Linked DNA regions of Magnetococcus marinus MC-1. The protein of the gene in region 2 interacts with the protein of the main gene of each other region in a pairwise test. Links are inferred from orthologs where the notes say so. Each region holds a gene or a part of one and is shown on either strand. Other genes may lie near its edges.

Region 1 (7,840 bases), 3.6 Mb from region 2 along the record:
TCGCGGACGCCTTGAAGAGGGACGCCTCCAATTAGAAAAATCGCTCTCGCTCCAACAAGAAGAGGCGGATCCTACCCTGCAAGCTGAGACCCGCTTTTATCAATACGCTCTTGGCCCGGCCCACCAGCGCAGCGAAGCCCTGGCTGTACTGCGGCGGGTACTCATGGAGAAACAAGGGCGCTCTCCAGGGTGGGATTTTGCTGGCATCCTTGAACAAGCTGAGCAAAGGGGCCACCCCCATTACCCGTGGTTAATCCGCTTGGCCCAGGTAATCTCTGCCGGTGCACCCGTAGAAACCCTAGAGCCATGGCCCGACACCACGACTTGAGCAAAGGGCCCTCCACGCTGCAAAACGGGGCAGCCCTCTATGGGGCTGCCCAGCGGACCGCTCCTACAGACGGGCCAGCAGTTCGGTTTTTTTGGCGTTGAACTCTTGCTCGCTAATCCAGCCCTTTTCCTTGAGACCGGCCAACTTTTCAATGGTGGCAAAGATCGCCTCCCCCGTTGTGCCAACCCCAGAAATAGCCCCATGCAGTACCGGCTGCTGAGCCATAGGCTCCTGCATAAAAGCTTGCTGCGGTGGCTGGGGCGGGCTCTCCATGGCAGGCCGTTGCTCAGGCTGGGGCGCGGCCTCGATCGGCGCAGCCGCTACCAAGGGCTCAGGCGGGGCCAAGGGGTTATCCAAGGCCACACGGGGCAGTTGGTTTAACGCAACCACGCCAAACTGGCTGGTGAGGGTAATTGAACCATCCACCGACTGCTGCTGGCTAAACCCCCCTATCTGGTGGTTAAGGGTGTCATAAACCACCACCCCACCAGCATCCACCGCCAAACGGTTGATCTGCGGAAAATAGGCGTAACGCATGTTGTTTTGACTGCCCGACGAGGCCGGTTGACCCAAGGCTGACGGCCACCACTGGGCTTGGTTGCCACCCGGCATAAACAGACTCACCCCCGCCCCCGGTGCCGCCTTGGGGGGGGGCGCGAAGGGTTGGCTCAAATAGAGCGAGGCCAGCTCCCCACACAGGTTATCCACTGTCATTTTAAGGCCATGGTTAAACATATCCCCCACCATGGTCATGCCACCCTGCATCCACTGCCCACCACCGCCCAGCTCGGCGATATTAAATTGGGCCATGCTCCCACCACCAGCCGCCACAGCCTCCAACATCTGCGACACCGCAGCGGTTGAGAGTCCATAACGGGCGGCAATGGCATCCACCATCTGTTGTCCTTGGGGCGTTAAACGGCTCATTGATCTCATCCTATTCGGTTACGTGGTCCATGCTTTGATGGCCCAACGCCACACTGCGTAGGGTCTGACCAGTGGCTCTATCATGGCACGGATGGGCTAAGATAGCTTGTGCAATCCACCCCACCGGCGCCGAATAGCCCCCCTCGACTAAACAATAATTCGCCGCCGCACCAACTTAACCGCCAACACAAAGCCCACCACCAGGTAAAGGCTGATCACCCCCAAATGCAGCAGCACATCGCTCACCACCCCACCGGTCGCCAAGGGCCGCATGAGCGCAACCACATGGGTAAGCGGGAGCATTTGTATCCCCTGTTGCAGCAGCACAGGCAGGCTATCCACCGGATAAAAAACCCCACAAAACAAAAACATGGGCACCGTCACCAAGGTGGTGTAATAAAGAAAAAATTCATAGCTGGGCGACACCGCCGTCACCACCATGCCCAGAGAGGCAAAGGTAAGCCCGGACAGAAAGACAATGGGCAGCGTCAGAAAAAGATCTTGCACCGCAAAGGCCCCAAACAGGGTTGCCACCAGAAAGATCGCCAACCCTGCTATCAACGCCTTGCTGGCGGCCCACACCACCTCACCGGCCACCACATCGGCCACCGTCAACGGTGTGGTAAGCTGGGCATGATAGGTATTTTGGCGGGTCATGCGGGTAAAGGCACCATAGAGCACCTCAAAGGTGCTGCTGTTCATGGAGCTGCTGGCAAGAATGCCCGACGCCACAAACACCAAATAACTCATCCCCCCCACTTCCCCCACAAAACGCCCCAGGCCATAACCCATACCCGCCAAATAGAGCAACGGCTCCCCCAGATTGCCCGCTAACGAGGCGGTATAGGTTTTGCGCCACACCATAAAATGACGACGCCAGGTTTGTATCCACCCGCTACTGGGTATGTAGTCCCTTACTCGCATGGTTTCCCTTACCACCTAATCCCCATCACTCTGGCTTAATCGGGGCTAAAAAGTTAATCAAACAGGGGCTGCCGCCCTCAATCCCGCAGCTCCCGGCCCGTCAGTTTTAAAAACACATCCTCCAGATTGGCCGGGCGGGCCAGCAGGGTTAGATCATGGCGGTTGCCCAACTTTTCTAACACAGCCCGCGCTTCATGGGTGTAACAAAAGAGGGTATCCCCCACCTGCTCCAAACGGGCAGGCAACTTGGGCAACTCCGCCAACAGCAAGGGGATGCTGGAACGCACCTCCACCACCTCGGGCTCCACATGGCGGTTAATCAGCTCCAGCGGGGTGCCCTGATCCAAAATGTGACCACTGTCTAAAATCAGCAGACGGTCGCACAGTTGCGCGGCCTCCTCCATATAGTGGGTGGTCAGCAGCAGGGTAATGCCCTGCTCCCGTAATTGACGCAAGCGCTGCCAGATTAGGTGCCGCGCCTGGGGATCCAACCCAGTGGTGGGCTCATCCAACACCATCAGCTCCGGTTCGGCGACCAGCGCCCGCGCAATCACTAAGCGGCGTTTCATCCCCCCAGAGAGGGTGCGCACCGGGGCGTTGGCACGATCTTCTAACTTGGCAAAGGCCAAAAGCTGCTGAATACGCGGCTTGATCTGGCGATCGGACAACTGAAAATAACGACCATAAACCAGAATATTTTCCCAAACCAACAGGTCATCGTCCAGATTATCCTCTTGAGCCACCACCCCTAAACGGCGGCGTACCTGGGTGGCTTCGGGGGTCATGGGCTGGTCAAACACCAACAGCTCGCCGCCATCCACCGGGGAGAGCCCTGTCACCATGCGCATGGTGGTGCTTTTACCCGCACCGTTGGGGCCGAGAATGCCAAAACACTCGCCCCCATGAATCTCAAAGTTGATTCCGTGCACAACTGGCGTATTCTGATACTGTTTGGTTAGGTCCGTCGCTTGGACAACACAGGCCATCATGGCTCCTGGTGTGATCAAAAAGTGGGTGAAGGCCCATCTTTGCGCGTCCAACCGGCTACGGCAATGGGTAAAAACAGCTTTTCACCAAAGGAAACCCCATTATGCAGCCTCTTCTTACCGCAGAACAGATGCGCCGCGTCGACCAGGACACCATTGAACGGTTCGGCCTGCCCGGCATGGTCTTGATGGAGAACGCAGGCCGCGCCTGTGTGGATCTGCTTTACGCTCGCCTGCCCGACTTGGCCCGGCGGCGGGTGCTGATTCTGTGTGGCGGTGGCAACAACGGCGGCGATGGTCTGGTGATCGCCCGCTGGCTGCGGGATGCAGGGGTGGATACGCGGGTGGTCCTGTTTACCCCGGCTGACCGTTTAACGGGGGATGCCGCCACCAACCAGCGTCTCTACACCCGTTTGGGCGGCGAGCTGCGCGAGGCCCTGCATGAAGAGGATCTGGCCAAGTTGCCTTCCTGGCTGGGCCATGCGGGGGTGGTGGTGGACGCCCTGCTGGGTACCGGCCTGGAAAGAGCGGTGGAGGGGCACTTTGCCCTGGCCATTGAGCAGCTCAATGCCAGCCGTAAACCGGTATTGGCGGTGGATCTACCCAGCGGCATTCATGCCGATACAGGGCAGATCTTGGGTTGTGCGGTACGGGCCACCTGGTGCGTAACGTTCGCCGCCGCCAAAATCGCCCACTACACCCACCCAGGGGCGGAGCATTGTGGTGAGATCACGGTTGCCCCTATCGGCATCCCGCGCCCCATGCTGGAGCGCCCGGAGCACACCGTATCACTCAACAGCCCAGCACGATGGCACCCCCCCGCGCGCTCCCCCGCCAGCCATAAAGGCAACCATGGACACCTATTAATTTTGGGGGGATCACGGGGAAAAGGGGGCGCCCCAGCCCTTGCCGCCATGGCGGCCCAACGCATGGGCAGCGGATTGATCACCTGTGCGGTGCCCCGCTCGGTACAGCCCCAGGTGGCGTCCCTCTGCCCCGAAGCCATGACCTTTGCCATGGATGAAGAGAGCGATGGCGGCATACTGCCGGAGCATCGCGGCCCCTGTAAGCAGCTTGGTTTTAACCCCAGCGTGGTGGCGGTGGGACCCGGTTTAGGCACCGGTGGTGGTGCGGCAGAGTTGATCGCCCAGCTTATGATCACGCCACTGCCCATGGTGATGGATGCCGACGCCCTCAATTTATTGGCCCTACAACCGGGATTACTCCGCGCCCACCGGGCGCCTGAGTTGGTGCTTACCCCCCATCCCGGTGAATTCTCCCGGCTCTGCGGGCATCGGGTTGAAGAGATCCAAGCCGACCGTGTCACCATAGCGCGCAATTTTGCCCGCTCCTGGCGGGTGTGGCTGGTGCTCAAAGGAGCCGGTACGGTGATCGCCTCACCCGATAACCGGGTCTGGATCAACCCCACCGGCAACCATGGCTTGGCCACCGGTGGCAGTGGTGATCTGCTCACAGGTTGCATCGCTGGGCTGATGGCCCAGGGCTGGAGCCTGCAAGACGCCACCCTGGCTGGGGTCTGGATGCATGGCCGAGCAGCGGAACTGAGCGCGGCCGAACAGGGCGGCGCGGCAGGCATGCAGAGCCGCGACCTGCTGCCTTACCTGCGCAGGCTCCGCAACCAGCTCCCCCAAACCACCCCATGAGCGTCGCGCAGTGCCCAACCCTAAGCATCCGTCACACAGGGTAGATGCGCTTGAAGCCTGCCATTATGGTCCCCCTTAGGGATGGAGCCACAGGGGCAGGCTTCAGGCGTATGACGGGATAAAGCACATTTTTTACGGAAATTTCTCAAACCTGTCATACTGGTTAAGGCATTGCGCGGTATGCCTAGGCCCAGGATGACTATTTTTCCAGTGCATTGTTGCAGGCTTACTCATTTTTCAAAATTTCTGGTTACGCTTTTGCCGAATTTCTGACACCATGGCCTTCTCGGTTACAGTTGGTGAGATATTAGCTATCACGCCCTAACTTGGCCGTCTGGGTTAAAAACGTCGCCGCTGTTTTATCAATTAGGGGAGTGACATGAGTCATTTTAAACTTTCGTCGGTGATGGCTTTGGGATTCGGCATCGTGACCGCCCTACTCCTGGTGGTCTCCGTAGCCTCTTACTCGGGTTTGCAGAGTGCGGTAACCGGCTTTGGCAATTATCGCACCCTAGCCCGCGATACCAACCTGTTGGGGCGTTTGCAGGCCAACATGCTGATGATGCGCATGAATGTTAAGGATTTTAACATTTCTGGCGACCAAAAGGATGCGGACGAATTTAATGCTTACGCCACGTCGACCGGTGCGTTTCTCGAAGAAGCCAAAAGAGAGATTGTGCAACCAGAGCTGGCTTCTCTCATCATTGAAATCGACCGTAAGATTGACGAATACAAACGCGCTTTTGAACAGATCAAGGCCTTCCGCGTTTCACGCAACAAGGCTGTTGAAGTAGGCATGGACCCCAATGGTCTAAAAATGCGTGAAGATCTCACCGCCATGGTGGAGTCGGCCTCCAAAGATGGCATGGCATCGGTGGCCTATCATGCAGGACGCGCCCAAGAGCACCTGTTATTGGGGCGCTTGTATGCCCTGAAGTTTTTACAAGACAATCACCAAGCCGATGCCGACCGCGCCTTACAGGAGTTACAGAGCAACCTAGACCCCCTGTTTGCCACCTTGGAAAAAGAGCTACAAGACTCTCACCGTCGAAGCTTGATGGAGTCGGCCAAAATCACACGCAATGCTTATCTCTCTGCTTTTAAAGAAGCTGTCACCATTATTGAAGCACGCAACAAAGTGATAAAAGAGAGCCTGGATCGTCTTGGGCCAGAAGTGGCCAAGGCCGTTGAGGATGTCAAACTCTCCCTTAAAAACGAGCAAGACAAGCTTGGTCCTGCCGTGCAGGCCGCGAACGAAGCGACCATCACTTTGGTCATCATTGTCTCTTTGCTTAGTGTGCTGGTGGCAATAATCATCGGCTGGTACATCACCCGTCTGGTGCTACGTCCATTAGGTGGCGAACCGGCCTTCCTGACCAATCTGGTTACCCGCGTTTCAGAGGGCAACCTCAATGTCAAAATCGAAACCAAACCCGGCGACACCAGCAGCCTTATGGCTGCCATGGCCAATATGGTGGAGCGGCTGCGTGGGGTAGTGGGCGAAGTCAAATTGGCTGCCGATAGTGTGGGCAGTGGCTCGGCGCAGATGTCCAGCTCGTCAGACTCCCTCTCCCAAGGGGCCAGCGAAGCGGCGGCCAGCGTCGAGGAGACCTCGGCGGCTATGGAGCAGATGTCGGGTAACATTGCGCAAAACTCAGACAATGCCCGGCAGACCCAGACCATTGCCCAGCAAGCCTCGCAAGATGCCCGTGAAGGGGGTAAAGCGGTTGCCAGCGCTGTAACCGCCATGAAAGAGATTGCCGATAAAATCTCCATTATTGAGGAGATTGCCCGACAGACCAACCTGCTGGCCCTCAATGCCGCCATTGAAGCCGCACGGGCTGGTGAGCATGGCAAGGGGTTTGCCGTGGTGGCGGCTGAAGTGCGCAAACTGGCGGAGCGCTCCCAGAGCGCCGCCAGCGAAATCTCTCAACTCTCCACCTCTTCGGTAGAGGTCTCTGAGCGGGCGGGCAGCATCATCAACAAATTGGTGCCGGATATTCAGAGAACCGCAGAGCTGGTGGCACAGATCACCACAGCATCTATTGAGCAAAACCAAGGGGTCGATCAGATTAACCGTGCCATCCAGCAACTGGACCAAGTCACCCAGCAAAATGCGGGCACGGCCGAAGAGATGGCGGCAACAGCGGTTGAGTTGCAGGGGCAGGCCCGCCAGTTACAGGATACGGTCTCCTTTTTCAGCATGGACCACGGCGTAACGCGGCAAGGAAGAGCAAGCCAGCAGCATCTGGTTACGGCACATCCCAAAGTGACTGCCCGCGCCCTTCCCAAAACCAGCAAACCGGTGGTACATGCCGCACCCATGCCTAAAGCACCCACCGCCAAGGCCGGTTCGGCCAAATCATCGGGCGTCATGCTGGACCTAAGTGATGATGACGATAATGATGCCGACTACCAGCGTTTTTAATGTCTGATCGGAACCAGGCCCGGGGGGAGCATCGCCCTCCCCCGGGCGCCGTTCTACCCACCGGCAAGCCCCACCCTCCCCCTGCTATGGGGTGTTGCCTAGCGCAGCACCTTCAAACCCTATCCCAGCATCGCACCCCCTTTTTTTCATGCCTGAAGGGTGCTGTATACCTGAATGGTACGCCACAGGCCTGATGTTTGGTGTGCTTTACCCCCCTTATCATGACCCGCTTATGCTACCTACGCCTCGCCGTGCTGATCGTGCCAATGGCCGAGTTGCTTAATCTGCTCGGGGGTGCGGTAACAGCCCTGCATGCTGCCCATAAAAAAGGCGCAATAGTCATGGACGGTGGTTAACAAGTGCTGTAACTGAGCCTCGCTCTGCACATAGGGGGTGTTGCCCACTGACCAACTGGGGGAGTGCAGGCTCAGGGTAAAAACCCGCTCTCCCCGCTGCCACAACCAGCGGCTGTAGCGCTGCAAATCGCCAAGCTCATAGCCTTCGGGCGAGAGCCGCATACGGCTGAGCAGACCACTGCGCGAGAGTAGCCCGCCCAACCGCAGCCGCCGCCCCCAGGGGGTGT
Region 2 (5,886 bases):
TGCTCCAAATAAGACATCAGCTGTTTATTTTAAGGGTTTAATGCAAAAATAACCCGTGGTTGACGTACTAGGTTAATTTTGTTTGGCCCAGCGGACCAAAAACAGTGTCCGGATGTTGTATGGTGTGAATATAACCACATCCTTATCCAATAGCAAATAAAGGATGATTGGGGTATAATCCCTGCTCCTTTATAACAACATGATAAACAAGGAAAACAGTGTGGGTATCACCATTTACAACACCCTTGGACGCAAAAAAGAACCATTTGTTCCCATGATTCCCGGAAAAGTGGGCATGTATGTGTGCGGCGTAACCGTCTATGACTACAGCCACATTGGTCATGCACGGGTGATGGTGGTATTTGATGTAATCGCCCGGCATCTGCGGGTAACGGGCTTTGACCTTACCTATGTGCGCAATTTTACCGACATTGACGATAAAATTATTAAGCGGGCCAATGAACGGGGCGAATCAATCCAAACCCTTACCCAACGCTATATCGACGCCTTTCACCAAGATATGGCGGCGCTTGGGGTGCAACCGGCGGATATTGAACCAAAAGCCACCGAGCATCTGCCCGAGATGATGCAAATGATCGGTACTTTGATGGATAAAGGGGTGGCTTACGCCAGTGGCGGCGATGTCTATTATGCGGTGGAGCGCTTTGCCAACTATGGGCAACTCTCTGGCAAGGTGCTGGATGAGCAAGAGGCTGGTGCACGGGTCGAGGTAGACAGCAATAAACAGAACCCCATGGATTTTGTCTTATGGAAAGGGGCTAAGCCGGAAGAGCCGCAGTGGGACTCCCCTTGGGGTGCGGGCCGTCCCGGTTGGCACATTGAGTGTTCGGCCATGGGTACCAAATATCTGGGTGCATCGTTTGATATTCATGGCGGCGGGCGGGATCTGATCTTTCCCCACCATGAAAATGAGATTGCCCAAACCGAAGGGTGTACCGGCCAACATGCGGTGAACTACTGGATCCACAATGGCTTTGTCAATGTGGTCAATGAAGAGGGGGAGTCTGAAAAGATGTCCAAGTCATTGGGCAACTTTCACACCATACGGGATCTGTTGGCCCTCTATCCGGGTGAGGTGCTGCGCTTTTTTATTTTAAACAGTCACTACCGCAGCCCACTGGATTTTAGTTTCTCACTGCTAGAGGCGGCCAAGGCGGGTCTGGACCGTATTTATACCGCCCTGCGCAGTGCCCAAGCGCTGCTGGGCAAGCTGCCCGGTACACCCATTGGAGAGCCCGCCGATGTGCCCGCCGGTGCCCCCCAAGATTTGGTGGAAAACTACCTCAAAGCGATGGATGACGATTTTAATACCCCACAAGCCATCGCTTTTCTGTTTGAGGCCGCCAAAATGCTGAATACCGCCATCAGCGAACAGAAAGATCCCGCTGTCATTGCCACGTGGGCCCGTTTGATCCGGGGTTTGGGGCATCATTTGGGCTTAGCGGGTCAAGATCCCGAGCTCTGGTTCCGCAGCGGCATAGGGGCAGAACAAGGTCTGCAAGCCGAGGCGATCGAGGCGCTCATTGCAGAGCGTAGCGCGGCACGGGCTGCCAAAAATTGGGCAGAGTCCGACCGTATTCGCGACACCCTCGCCCAACAGGGTATCGTGCTGGAAGATGGCCAACACGGGACACAATGGAGCCGTAAATGAGCGACGAGACAAAGATCCATGGGGTCAACCCGGTGCAGGCGTTGCTGGAGAGTGGGCGTCCCGTCTCGTCGCTGTGGGTGCTTAAAGGGCGGCACGGCAAGCGGGTTGAGGAGATGATTGAGGGCTTTCGTGCGCGGGGTGTGCCGATTCAATTTTGTGAGCGCACCGCCATGGATCGCATGGCCGACGGGGGGGCACATCAAGGGGTTATTGCCCGGTGTGCCCCCCGCGAGGCGATGAGTTGGGATGATCTGCTGGATGTGGTGGAGAAGGCCAAACAGCCGCTGTTGGTGATTCTGGACGGGGTGGAAGATCCCCATAATCTTGGGGCGATTATGCGCAGTGCCGAGGCCTTTGGGGCTTTGGCGGTTATTTTACCCAAAGACCGCACAGCACCTTTAAATGCGGGGGCGATTAAAGCCTCGGCAGGGGCGGCGGAGCGGCTCGATCTGATTCGAGTCACCAATCTGGCCCGCGCCATTGAGCAGTTGCAGCAGCGCAATGTGTGGGTGATCGGACTGGCGGGTGAGGCGGGGGCACCCCTTATTGGTACGCTGGATTGCAAAGGGCCTTTGGCGTTGGTGATGGGCAATGAGGGCAGCGGTCTACGCCGCCTGACCCGGGAGCGCTGCGACCAACTGGCCGCTATCCCCATGGGGGGTGGTGTGGGTTCGCTCAATGTCTCGGTCGCCACCGGGGTGGCCCTCTACGAGGTGCTTAGACAGCGTGCAGGCTAGGTAAAAGCCGCAAGGTTTGCTTAACAAGGCGTTAGCCCGGACAACAGGAATCGCATGCGTTGGGTGTTGCGTATCATGAGAGTTCCAACTTTCAATAGCTTTCATGAAAAATCTAGGCTAGGCCAAAACCACCGCCGTCATTGCTGCCATGGTTTACGGGATTATCCTACCATTTTCTAGCACCGGTGTGAGGATCATGCCCCCCATTCACGCACCAAGACCACCAGCGCTGAGCGGAGCACACGTCCAACAAGGCTTTGAGCTTGCCCGCTAATCTGTACATGACCCACCAGCTTGATGGGGGGAGGAAGACCTTCGAGGTGTATGATAATCCGGAAAAAACCACCTTGGGGCACCAAATTTTGACCCGATACCCGCACCGGAATTTCACCGCCATAGAGAGTCGCCAAGGCTGGGTCTGTCAGCACCTTAACGGGATTGCGATCCATGGTGTGAATGGTGCCCACCATGCTAGCCTGATCCAGACTGTAGGGTATGAAGCGGACAGCGTCACCCTCGTGAATCCGCTCCAGGTCATCTTCCGCCACGTAGGCTGTGGCAATGGTCGCGCCGTCCGCGCGGATTAGGGCCAATTGCTGCCTGGGCGACAGCCAAGCGCCGACTTGCAGATCTGGTAATGGATCAAGAAAAAGCCCACTATGGGGAGCCGTTACAGTCAGGCGCTCCGCCTCGGCATCCAACCCCGCTTTCTCAGAATCAAGACGCGCCAACTCTTCTGTGAGGGCAGACAAACGCTCTCGGCCAAAAAGGTCAAGCTTAACCGCCTCTACTTCCGCCCGCTTACCGGCCAATTTTGCGGCGATTGTGGCCTGCCGAGCGAGAATGTCGGGCGCGGTAAAGAGTAAGAGCGGCATCCCGGCATGCACCGGCTGACCACGTTTAACCAACACCGCTTCCAAGCGAGCCGCTGCCGGCAGGAACAGCGGTGCCACAATCTCGGCAGCAACCGTGGCCGGAGCCTCAATGCGGGTGCGCCAAGGGAAAATCGCTACCCATAACACGAGACTAAGACCAAACAGTGGACGCATCCAACGGGTGCCGCAAAAAATGCGTTCACGGCGCTTGACCCACGCCTTCACCTCGCTCCATATGGGCAGCAACACAAACCAACCGATCTCCACAGCAAACAATAAGATACCCACGATTTTAATGAAAAAGTGATAGACCAGCGCGGCAATCCCCAAAAACAGCATTAACCGGTAGATCCATACCGCAAATGCGAAGGCAACCATGGCCCTTTGCCGACCTGGTTTCATGGGCTCTGGCGGTGGTTCGCCCAGCGCAAATAGGCTTTCACGCAGCCACCATCTCGCCATAGCAAAGGCCCTGGGATGGAGATTGGGTAGCTCCAGCGCGTCCATAACCAAAAAATAGCCATCAAAACGCATGAAGGGCAGCAGGTTGATGGCCAGTGACGACACCCAGGTAAAAGCAGCTAAGATAAAAGCACCTTGGCGTAACGACCCATCCGGTAGAAAGGCCCAGAGCAAGGTGGCCCAGGCCGCCACCGACAGCTCGGCCATAATCCCCGCCGCACCGACCAATAGCCGCTGTCGGCGCGATGCTAGGGTCCAGGTCTCGTTGACGTCGGTATAGAGCACCGGCCACATCACCAGAAAGGCAACGCCCATGGTGGGAACCCGACAGCCAAATCGCTTAGCGGTCAGACCGTGGGCCAATTCATGGATAATCTTTACCAGCGAAAGAGCGAGGCCGTAACTGACCATACCGCTGATGCTGAAGGTCTCGACCAAGGTGGCGGCAAAGAGCTCCCACTGCCGCGCCACCAGCGTTAAACCGAGCAACAACGCCCCCAAGCTGGCCCAGCGGAACCAGGGACTGCCCAGCCAAGCCACCAGCGGCAAGACCTTTCCCAAAAACCGGTCAGGCCGCAGCAGCGGAATGCGAAAAAAGAGATAATGATGCAGCAGCCGATTGAATACCGAATGGTTTTCCGCTGTCGCTTGTGCGGTTAGACGTACGGTATCGGCATGACTGCTCGCTTGGGTCAACTGATTACCAGACAAAAATCTGGCGACCTCCATGACCTCTGCGTCGCTCATGTCAATGGTGGTCTCTGCCCGTACCGCCGCAGCCACCTCGCCCGCCGTGCCTTCCCAACGACTAAGTGCCTCAAAAGCGGCCCAGCCGATGCGGAAATAGCGGTTCCGCACAGGATCACGTATTGTCCAAGTAGGGGAGCCATCCCATAACGCCGGGCCAGGATGCAGCGACAGTTCATCTCGTAAACCCGGCAAAGGGGAGGCTGCGGCATCCATCGTCACAGCCCCACGAAAGTGCGGATGATCGCCAAGGGACGCCGCCCCAGCCAATAGATCAAAGGTACCCGGCGACCATCAAGACGGACCGTACCTTTTAAACCCAAGCGTGGACCAGCCTCACCCTTGTTGAGTTCTGCCCGCACGCGGTGGCCCAATGTACCATCGGCTTGAGGAATAGCCTCGTAGGTAATGTAGCGCAGTTTTCCCGAGACCGGTGACAACGGGTCGGCATTGAGGAACAGGCTAACCGGCCCGCCCTCTTCCAACTGAATCACATCGGCTGGAGCCAACCAAGCCTCTACCTCTACATCATGGGGCGATGCCACCGCCAACACCTTCTCACCCACCACCACGGGCCGACCCTGCCACTCGGTGGGATCGTCCAACACCGCAACACCACCCCGTGGTGCCTGGACTTGAGCGCGTGCCAGCAGCTCTTCGAGCTGCGCCACCTCGGCGCTGCGCTCCTCAACACGGGCACGGATGACCGCCAGGGTACCCTTGGCCTTAGGGTCGAAAATGGCCTGTTGCGAGGCTTGGTCCAATTCGGCCCTAGCTGTATCCAAAGCCTTCTTGGCCACCTCCAGCTTGCTGGCCAGCATGGTGCGTTCCAGTTCAAACAGGAGATCCCCTTCAGCCACCGACTGGTTGGGGCGCACATGGACCCGCTGGATCACACCATCCATAGGCGAGCGAATTACCGCTGGATTGTGGGGTACCACCTCGGCGGGGGCTAGCACCGATAGACGCACCGGAATACAGAGCGCAACCACCATCACCACCGCCAGTTTGAGAGGCCATTTTGGGATGGCCATTAACCCACTTTTCCACGTAACCCAGCGCGATGGCCGATGTAATACCGACCATGCATGGCCATAAAAATCGGCGGCCCGGGTCAATAATGCCACCTCTTGCTCACTCCACGCCTCTTCGCGGGCTAACAGCAATACGCCAAGCCGCTTACCGTCTCGCTCTGCCAAGGGCAACAAAAGGGCGTGGCTGGGCAGCCACTCTGACCACTCCTGCCTATCGCTCCCCTCCATGTCGTGCGGGCCTAATTGACGGACATCTTCAGCGGCAAAGCGCTTGAGCAGCCGTTGCAACCACAGGGTAAAGGGAGCACCCTTCTCGATACCCGTCACCCCAGATACCGCCTTTAACCCCTCTCCATCAA
Region 3 (7,756 bases), 680 kb from region 2 along the record:
AACCCAGGTAGGATTTAGCCTTCTGCCCCATGGATTCAATGGCCGTCGCCAATAGACCGATGGAGATCTGCTCGCCCGCCGAGACCACCACGTCATATTCACGTTTATTATAGAACTGGGTCAGATCTTCCACCAGCCCCACCAGCCGGTTGGTCTCACCAGACATGGCCGACACCGCCACCACCACCTGGTTGCCTGCCTGCTGTTCGGCCATGGCCATACGCGCCACATTGCGGATCCGTTCAATGGATCCCACCGATGTGCCGCCAAATTTTAGTACGATAAGCGCCACGTCTACCCTCTTCATAGTTTATGATTATCACGCCGCCAGGGGCTGCTCATTCCACCCCTTTTGGTCCAACAAGAGCAACTGGCCGAGGTCACACAACGGCAAAACGCCGCAGGATGAACCAGATCACTCGCCCTGGTTTATCTTCACGGCGCTCTGCAACAGATCCAACCACACCACAGGCGCTTGCCCTTAACCGCAAGCACGCTCAACCAAGCACGACAACAAACCCGGTCACCGCCAAGGAGCGCAACGAACCATGCCTAGCTACAGCTTTTGTCCGCACCGGGGGCATAACCCAGCGTTTGCCGCCCCTTGCTCACGCACCAACCCCTATGCCCCCTGGGAGGGACGCTTACGCCGCGTACCTTTGGCGGCCTCGCGCTCTAATTTGAGTTTTTCGCGCTTATAGCGATCCAGCATACGCATCACCAGATAGCCGCCCAAAAAGAAAGCCAATACAATCATCATCCCCACCAAGGTCCACATCACCGGAGTGTTGGATACCATGGCGTTATACCCATCCGAAGCGCCTTGGATACGGTTCATAAAGTCACCTTTTTTGGTTAATTCTCTGACCTATGCCCTGGAGACAGCGGTGCCTCCACTGCATTCAGTATACCCTTTTGCCGCAACATCGGCAAATCAGCGAACACCCTTAAAGGTTCTCGCAGCACCCTTTACCCATGGATTACAGCTGAAAAGCCACCGGCTCTGCAAAACCGGGCAGTGGATCAATGCGCGTTTCATAAAGCCGCTCAGGATGGTGCAGACCGGTCGGCCCAATGACCCGCACCGCACTCATGGTGGCGGCACCGGCCTGCCCCACCACTGCGACCATCACACCATAGGCATCCAACTGTTTGGCTAAGGCGGCGGGCATCTTCTCCACCGCGCCGGTGAGAATAATGGCATCAAAGGGGGCTGCACTGGCCCACCCTTGGGTCAGATCCCCCACCTGCCAACTTACCGCCAGCGCTTGGGTTAGCTCGGCACCTTTGTCGGCCAAGCCTGGGTCGCACTCCAGCGCAAACACCTGCGCCCCCATATGGGCCATAAGCGCCGCTTCGTAACCGGTGGTTGCCCCCACCAGCAGCACCTTGCTCCCTTGCGTAACCTTTGCCGATTTAATCAACCATGCAATCTGCATGGGGGTCAGGCAGCGCCGCCCTGGAGCCATGGTAATGGGCATATCGGAGTAGGCCATATATTGACGATCGGCCGGAAAAAACTGCTCCCGTTCCACCACCATCATGGAGCCCAGCAGGGTCTCATCCAACACCTCGTGCGGCTGCACCTGGGATTTAACCATGTTGGTCCGTGCCAGTGCAAAATCCATCACTCTCCCCTTCCCATCTATTTAAAAACCCAATCACGCTTCCCCTGTGCTGGCCAGTGGGCCATGCTAACAGGGACAAGCCCCCCCATACCAGTGTCACTCAAAACTTCTACCCCATTAGGGTGGTGCATTGCAATCCAAACCCGCTTTATGGGCGGCAAGCGCCCCTTTTTAATCCAGCGCATTTTGTGCAACAATCCTCTGCATCACCACTGGGTTATGCTCACGCCAGTGCTTTTCGGTTTGGGCCAGCCGTTCAGGGGTGCCCATATCCGCCCAAAACCCCCGCAAGGGGACCCCCTGCAAACGCCCCTTAGCCAGCGCCGCATCGTAGACCCGGTTGAGCGAAAAGGGCTCTATCGCATAACCCTGCAAGGCATGCCGGGCCAATATTTGAATACCACTATAGGTCCAACTGCCCACCACCCCACGACCCCGTTGCAAACAGCCGGCCCCATCCCGCACAAAATCCCCCACCCCTTCAGCTGGATTTTCTACTAAGCCCAACAGGGCATCCATGCGCCGGGGATCAAATCCCTCCAGCAACGGTCGCAGATCCAGATCCCATACCACATCCCCATTCACCACCAAAAACTGCGGGGCATCCAGCAGCGGCAAGGCCTGACACACCCCCCCGCCCGTCTCCAGCAACTGCGGCTCCATGGACCACTGAATCTGCACCCCCCAGCGTTGCCCATCCCCCACCTGTTCCCGCAGTTGCGCCCCCAGATGGTGGGCATTAATCACCACCCGGCGAAACCCCAGCCACGCCAACCGCTGCAAGGTTAAAAAGATCACCGGCGTGCCAGCCACCGGCACCAACGGCTTGGGGGTGTGCTCGGTCCACGCCGCCAGTCGCGTCCCCCGACCCGCAGCCAAAATCATGGCGGGAAAGGGTATCTCCATTACAACGCTCCGGTCTGACGCGCCGCCACTTGGGCAGAACTCGGCTCTGTGCCTGGGGGAATGGTCCGTTGCAACAGCGTGTGCAGCCGCCCTAATTCTGGATAACGGGCCAGTGTTTCCCATACATAGCCCATGGTGCGGGGCACATCGTCCAGATAAGCAAACTTGCCATCCCGCAGCGCCAACCGTCCAAAGATACCTACCGCTTTTAAGTTGCGCTGAATGGCCATCCAATCAAATGCCCGCTCAAAGCTGGCCCAGGTTGGTGCATACCCCAGCCGCTGGGTGGCACCGCTGAGCCACTGCTGCATCATGGCATGGCGAAAGGGGCGGTCCCACGCGACGTAACAGTCCCGTAGCAGACTGGCTAGATCATAGGTAATGGGTCCCATTACCGCATCCTGAAAATCCAGCACCCCAACCTGCCCTTCCAACCACATGAGGTTGCGGCTGTGATAGTCCCGATGCACCAACACTTGGGGCTGCGCCAAGATCGGCCTCAACAGCTCATCAAAGGCCCGCTTAAACTCCGCCTGTTCCGCCCCACTCAAGGTATAACCCATCACCCCAGGGATGTACCACTCGGTCAACAACGAGGCCTCATAGGCAAACAGAGGGGGATCAAAGGCGCGTTGATGGGCAACCGTACCCCCTTCCAACGGTGTCGCCTGTAGGGTGAGCAGGGCATCCACAGCCGCCCCATACAGCCGCTCCGGGGCCACCCCCTGTTGCAGGGCGCGGGCAAAGGTTATATCGCCAAAATCCTCCAACAAAAACAGCCCCTGTTCATAGTCAGCTTGCAAAACCTGAGGCGCCAGCACCCCATGCTCACGCAAAAAACCGGCGATGGCCACAAAGGGATGGCTATCCTCTTTATCCGGTGGGGCATCCATCACAATGCGCGAGGGGTTATCCACCAACCGATAGTAGCGGCGAAAGGAGGCATCCCCCGCCACCTGCACAATCTCTTGATGATGGGGAGCGTGGCGTTCAGCAAAAGCACGAAGGGCATTATCCAGCATGATATTCCTGGCGAAAACGGTGAAGAAGTTGTGTCGTGACCAAACCTGCCGCACGAAACAGCACGCGGCGTCCCAACCCATCTGCGGTTATTTCCAACATAACGTCCAGCCGGTCCTGGGGCAGCCAATCCCCCGCTAAGGAGGCCCACTCCACCAGGGCCACGCCGTCGGGCTCAAACAGCGCTTCGTCTGCCCCAATGGCCTCCAACTCCTCCGGCCCGGCCAGCCGATAGAGGTCAAAATGGTAGACTGGCCAAGCCCCCCCCACATAACTCTGCATGATGGCAAAGGTAGGGCTGCTCACCACCACCCTTTCGCCCAACATCGCCTGAACAAAACCACGGGAAAAAGCGGTTTTACCCGCCCCCAAATCGCCGCTTAAAGCGATCACCAGCGGGGCATCCACCATACCCGCCAACGCCGCAGCCAGCGCCTCGGTCTGCGCTTCGGAGTGGCTTTCCAGCACAAGGGTTGCGGCCATAGCGTGCATGACCTAAGCTTCGTTACTCAGCAGCATGCCACGGATCACATCGCTCTTATCAATCAACCCCAGCAGCCGCTCTTCACCCACCACCGGCACCACCGACACATGTTGTTCCGCCAACACCGTGGCGATCTTGCGCAGATCCGCATCGGGACCCACCGAGATAAGGGTGGGGGTCATAATCTCCGACGCCTTACACGCGGCAACCTTACGCAGATCCTCTTCAAACTGATGACTGCCCCCCACCGAGATCACCGCGTCCAAGATATTGATAAGGGTGGGCAGATGCACCTGCTTGACCCGATCAATCAGATCCCCTTCCGTAATAATCCCCACCAGCACCCCCTCATCTAAAACCGGCACGGCGCAGATGTTCTTCTGGGCCAACAACACCGCAACCTCATGCACCGTGGCATGGACGGTTACGGTTGGCGGGTCGCTATTCATGATATCGCGAGCTGTTAAGGTCATGTTATCTGCTCCTCAGTGGGTGCTTAAACTTGGGCAAACCAGGGCTGTGTGTGTTTTTTTATGCATACCAGTTTGGCACACCCCCTGTACCCATGGTACGGTATTTGGTCTCCGCATTCAATTTCAGGCAATGGCGGTCTTACCCCATGTTAACAAAAATTTTGATTCTTCTGTTGGTAATCGCGGGCGTTTATTCGGTTGGTCGCCTACACGCTCGCTCTGCCGAGGTTGCTGCCGCCCCCCAGCGACGCGCCTTGGAGCACCAACCCCACAGCAGCCGTAGCGCCCGTACCATGGCCCTCTTGGCCCTACTGGCCATTGTGAGCATGGGGGGATTTATGGGGTACAATCGCTGGGCTGAGGGGCAAGAGATCCACCTGATCCGGGTAATCAACAGTCAATCCGGGGAGCACACCCTCTACCGCGCCAAACGCAAGGATATCCACCATCGTGATTTTTTAACCCTGGATGGCCGCCAAATACGCTTGGCCGATCTGGAGCGCATGGAAATTGAACCCACCAGTGAAGGGCTCTAGGTATGGATAACCCCGCCAACATTATCTATCAGCGCCGTCACCAGGGCACCACCGTCGAGGTGGTGGAAAAAGAGGGCTTGCGCTGCCTAACCTTTGGTTCCCACCTGCGCCAGAGCTGCATGTTACTCTCGGACCCTGCCTTTCTCTTTTTGCCCTACTCGCGCCATATGATGGCGGCCCTGCTCTTTTTACCCCAACTTCCCCAGCGTATTCTGCTGATTGGTTTGGGGGGTGGCTCACTGGTTAAATTTTTTCTGCATCATCTGCCCCAATGTCATGTGGAGGTGGTGGAGTATGATCCCCATATTGTCACCATTGCCCAGGATTTTTTCCATCTCCCTAAAAATCATCCCCGGCTCACCATACATCTTGGGGATGGTGCCCAATTTTTCTCCCTTGGTGGCGCCCAACAGGCCCCCTATGACTTGATTTTATTGGATGCCTTTGATGCCAACGGGCTGGTGACCAGCATTTATCGCCCCCCCTTTCTCAAGCTCTGTCAAGACCATTTGGCCGCACCAGGTATCGTCGCCGCCAATGTCTCCCGTGGTAATAAGGGCCATTTTCAAGAGGCGCTGGGCAACTGGAAAAACGCCTATCCAGACTATGGTTGGATGGTCCCTGTCGCCCGCTCACAAAACGCTATTCTCATCGCCACCCCGCACCATACGGCGATGCCGCAACATATGCCCCAGGCCGATCAGGCCCATGCCCTGGGCCAACATCTGCCCCTTAATTTTATCCCCCTCATGGAGCGCATTGACCCCATTGCCAACACTTTTTGGCAGCGTATTGCCCAAGCGGTATCCTCCTAAAATCGCCCCACACGCCCCCTGCGCAATCCGCTTTACGCAGAGCAAGGGTTGCATCGTCACCTCTTTGGTCGCAAAGTATGCCCCGTATTGACCCTAACCAGAGAACCTCTCCCATGTCTTTTTTGAAACAGATCTTCGCTTATATCGCCGCCTCACTGCTCCTGCTGTTGCTGTTGGTGGGCACCATGGCGGCCATCAACCAGTGGCAACAGAACTCGACCACAGCGGCTAGCCAGCAACCGGCCACCGCCCCACAGGCCGCTACCAGCCCTGCTCAACCCTTCAGCCCGCAAGCCCCACCGCTTACGCCAACCGCGCAAGCGGAGATCGTAAAACGGTTGACCCAGCTAGAGACCCAGCAGGCTAAAAATATAAAACGGCTGCATGCGGTTACCAACCTTCAAACGGCCCAAGGCACCGTGGAGATCACCAAAAAAGACAACCGTTGGGAGCTGACCAACCTGTTCACCAAAACCCGCGTCTATCGGCAGCCCATCCTCTTCAGCCCGCCCTTCACACGTCTCCCCAAAGTGATGGTGGCGCTCCAAGGCTTACAGCTCGACAAGGCCACCACCCTCAAAATTGAGGCACAGAACATCACCCCACAAGGTTTTGAGTTGGTGGTCACTTCGCAGTCTGATCAACGTGTTGAGCAGCTAACCAGCGGATGGTTGGCGGTGGAGGGAGACTCCTAGGGGGGTTATTTAATCACCAACAAAATGGGGGTTAAGCCGTGACTGAGATCTAGGCTCTGCATTTTAGCCTTGGCCTCATCCATGCTGACAAACGCCAAACGGACCGAGTAGAGGGTCTGGCCGTCCCGCTGGGAGCTGTGAATAAAGGGCTCCACCCCCGCCTGCCGTACCTTGTCTGCCAACACATCGGCATAGAGTATCTTGCTCACCGTACCAAATTGCAGCACATAAGGCCGATCTAAGGTGTGCCCCCCCGACGCTTCCAGCACAAAGCCGCCGTCGGTGACGGGGATCTTCTCCTGCGCAGCAACACCACTCTCCTGCTCAAACTCAGGCACCACCGCCCCTTGAGGCGCACCAATGGCCTTAGCAAGATTGATGGGCTCCTGTCCACCGCCAATATTGGACACCTGATACGACAACAACGCGATGGGTGGAACCGCTTGCTTACCGGGCTGAGGATTGGGTACGGCAGCAACCTCACCCTTGTGCGCCTCCTTAGTAGCCGTCCCCGCAAGGGTTGGTAGTGCCTTTTGCTGAGCGGCCACCGCGCGCTTAGCGGGACTTTCCCCCTGCCTTTTGCCTTGTGAGGCCGCTTGCACCGCCAACGGGGCTGGTTTGACAAACCCCACAGGGGAGCCATGCTCACCATCGAGTTGGGCGGCCATCCGGGGGGGGGGCACCACTTTGACTTGTGCCAACGGGGGCAGCAGGTCATCCGTCTCTTGCGGGAGGGGTAATTGGGCAGGCTTGGAGTCTGGCATTTTTGGGATTGCTACCTTTTCCACATCCAGCAGAGGCCGTGTCGGGGTAGCATAGGGATAGCGCTCTGCGGGAACGACCGGTTGGTTGAGCGGCGCTTCACGGTTTTGCTGGCCCGTAGGGTCACGCCCCTGCCAAGCCTCGAATAGCGGTAAGGGTAGCAACTGCCCGGCGATGAAACCCAGCAACGGCAACGCCACCCAGCGCAACCCTTTTAGCCCACCGCCAATGGATTTCCAACGCCAATTTTCATGCTCACCGGCCAGGGCTTCGTGGATGGTACGGTTATCAATACGGGTGACTTGCCACTGGCGGGCCTTAATCATGATCTGATTGACCAAGCGGTTAAGCTTGCGGGGATTATCCCCCCCATAACGGGCCAACACTTTAAAGGCCGCAGGGGTGAACTGGTAGTGTTCATCCAACTCCAGCCGTTT

What was found.
Region 1: the proteins of rlmB (region 2) and MMC1_RS16930 interact in binary tests that used the Escherichia coli proteins (3 or more experiments, as listed by UniProt). The link is inferred for Magnetococcus marinus MC-1 from one-to-one orthologs.
Region 3: the proteins of rlmB (region 2) and tsaE interact in binary tests that used the Escherichia coli proteins (3 or more experiments, as listed by UniProt). The link is inferred for Magnetococcus marinus MC-1 from one-to-one orthologs.

Annotation. Positions count from the first base shown.
Region 1 is NC_008576.1:4,119,187-4,127,026, forward strand. Bases 2,610-5,549 are described here. They hold MMC1_RS16930 (bifunctional ADP-dependent NAD(P)H-hydrate dehydratase/NAD(P)H-hydrate epimerase), read left to right. Parts: upstream 2,610-3,269; coding sequence 3,270-4,829; downstream 4,830-5,549. Other genes in these bases: MMC1_RS16925 (ATP-binding cassette domain-containing protein), read right to left, coding at 2,610-3,165; MMC1_RS16935 (HAMP domain-containing methyl-accepting chemotaxis protein), read left to right, coding at 5,209-5,549. Outside these bases: MMC1_RS20585 (tetratricopeptide repeat protein), read left to right, coding at 1-328; MMC1_RS16915 (SHOCT domain-containing protein), read right to left, coding at 392-1,255; MMC1_RS16920 (ABC transporter permease), read right to left, coding at 1,403-2,179; more of MMC1_RS16925, read right to left, coding at 2,257-2,609; more of MMC1_RS16935, read left to right, coding at 5,550-7,257; MMC1_RS16940 (polysaccharide deacetylase family protein), read right to left, coding at 7,497-7,840. UniProt on the Escherichia coli protein: Bifunctional enzyme that catalyzes the epimerization of the S- and R-forms of NAD(P)HX and the dehydration of the S-form of NAD(P)HX at the expense of ADP, which is converted to AMP.
Region 2 is NC_008576.1:491,757-497,642, forward strand. Bases 540-3,538 are described here. They hold rlmB (23S rRNA (guanosine(2251)-2'-O)-methyltransferase RlmB), read left to right. Parts: upstream 540-1,668; coding sequence 1,669-2,409; downstream 2,410-3,538. Other genes in these bases: cysS (cysteine--tRNA ligase), read left to right, coding at 540-1,672; MMC1_RS02170 (site-2 protease family protein), read right to left, coding at 2,604-3,538. Outside these bases: more of cysS, read left to right, coding at 227-539; more of MMC1_RS02170, read right to left, coding at 3,539-4,709; MMC1_RS02175 (efflux RND transporter periplasmic adaptor subunit), read right to left, coding at 4,712-5,886. UniProt on the Escherichia coli protein: Specifically methylates the ribose of guanosine 2251 in 23S rRNA.
Region 3 is NC_008576.1:1,173,654-1,181,409, reverse strand. What follows is about bases 2,292-5,147. They hold tsaE (tRNA (adenosine(37)-N6)-threonylcarbamoyltransferase complex ATPase subunit type 1 TsaE), read right to left. Parts: upstream 4,038-5,147; coding sequence 3,546-4,037; downstream 2,292-3,545. Other genes in these bases: MMC1_RS19640 (spermine/spermidine synthase domain-containing protein), read left to right, coding at 5,050-5,147; MMC1_RS04915 (hypothetical protein), read left to right, coding at 4,658-5,047; MMC1_RS04920 (CBS domain-containing protein), read right to left, coding at 4,050-4,511; MMC1_RS04930 (aminoglycoside phosphotransferase family protein), read right to left, coding at 2,534-3,556; MMC1_RS04935 (nucleotidyltransferase family protein), read right to left, coding at 2,292-2,534. In the rest of the region: MMC1_RS04950 (aspartate kinase), read right to left, coding at 1-292; MMC1_RS04945 (hypothetical protein), read right to left, coding at 623-838; MMC1_RS04940 (protein-L-isoaspartate O-methyltransferase family protein), read right to left, coding at 981-1,628; more of MMC1_RS04935, read right to left, coding at 1,800-2,291; more of MMC1_RS19640, read left to right, coding at 5,148-5,862; MMC1_RS19635 (H-type lectin domain-containing protein), read left to right, coding at 5,976-6,557; MMC1_RS04900 (ATP-binding protein), read right to left, coding at 6,563-7,756. UniProt on the Escherichia coli protein: Required for the formation of a threonylcarbamoyl group on adenosine at position 37 (t(6)A37) in tRNAs that read codons beginning with adenine.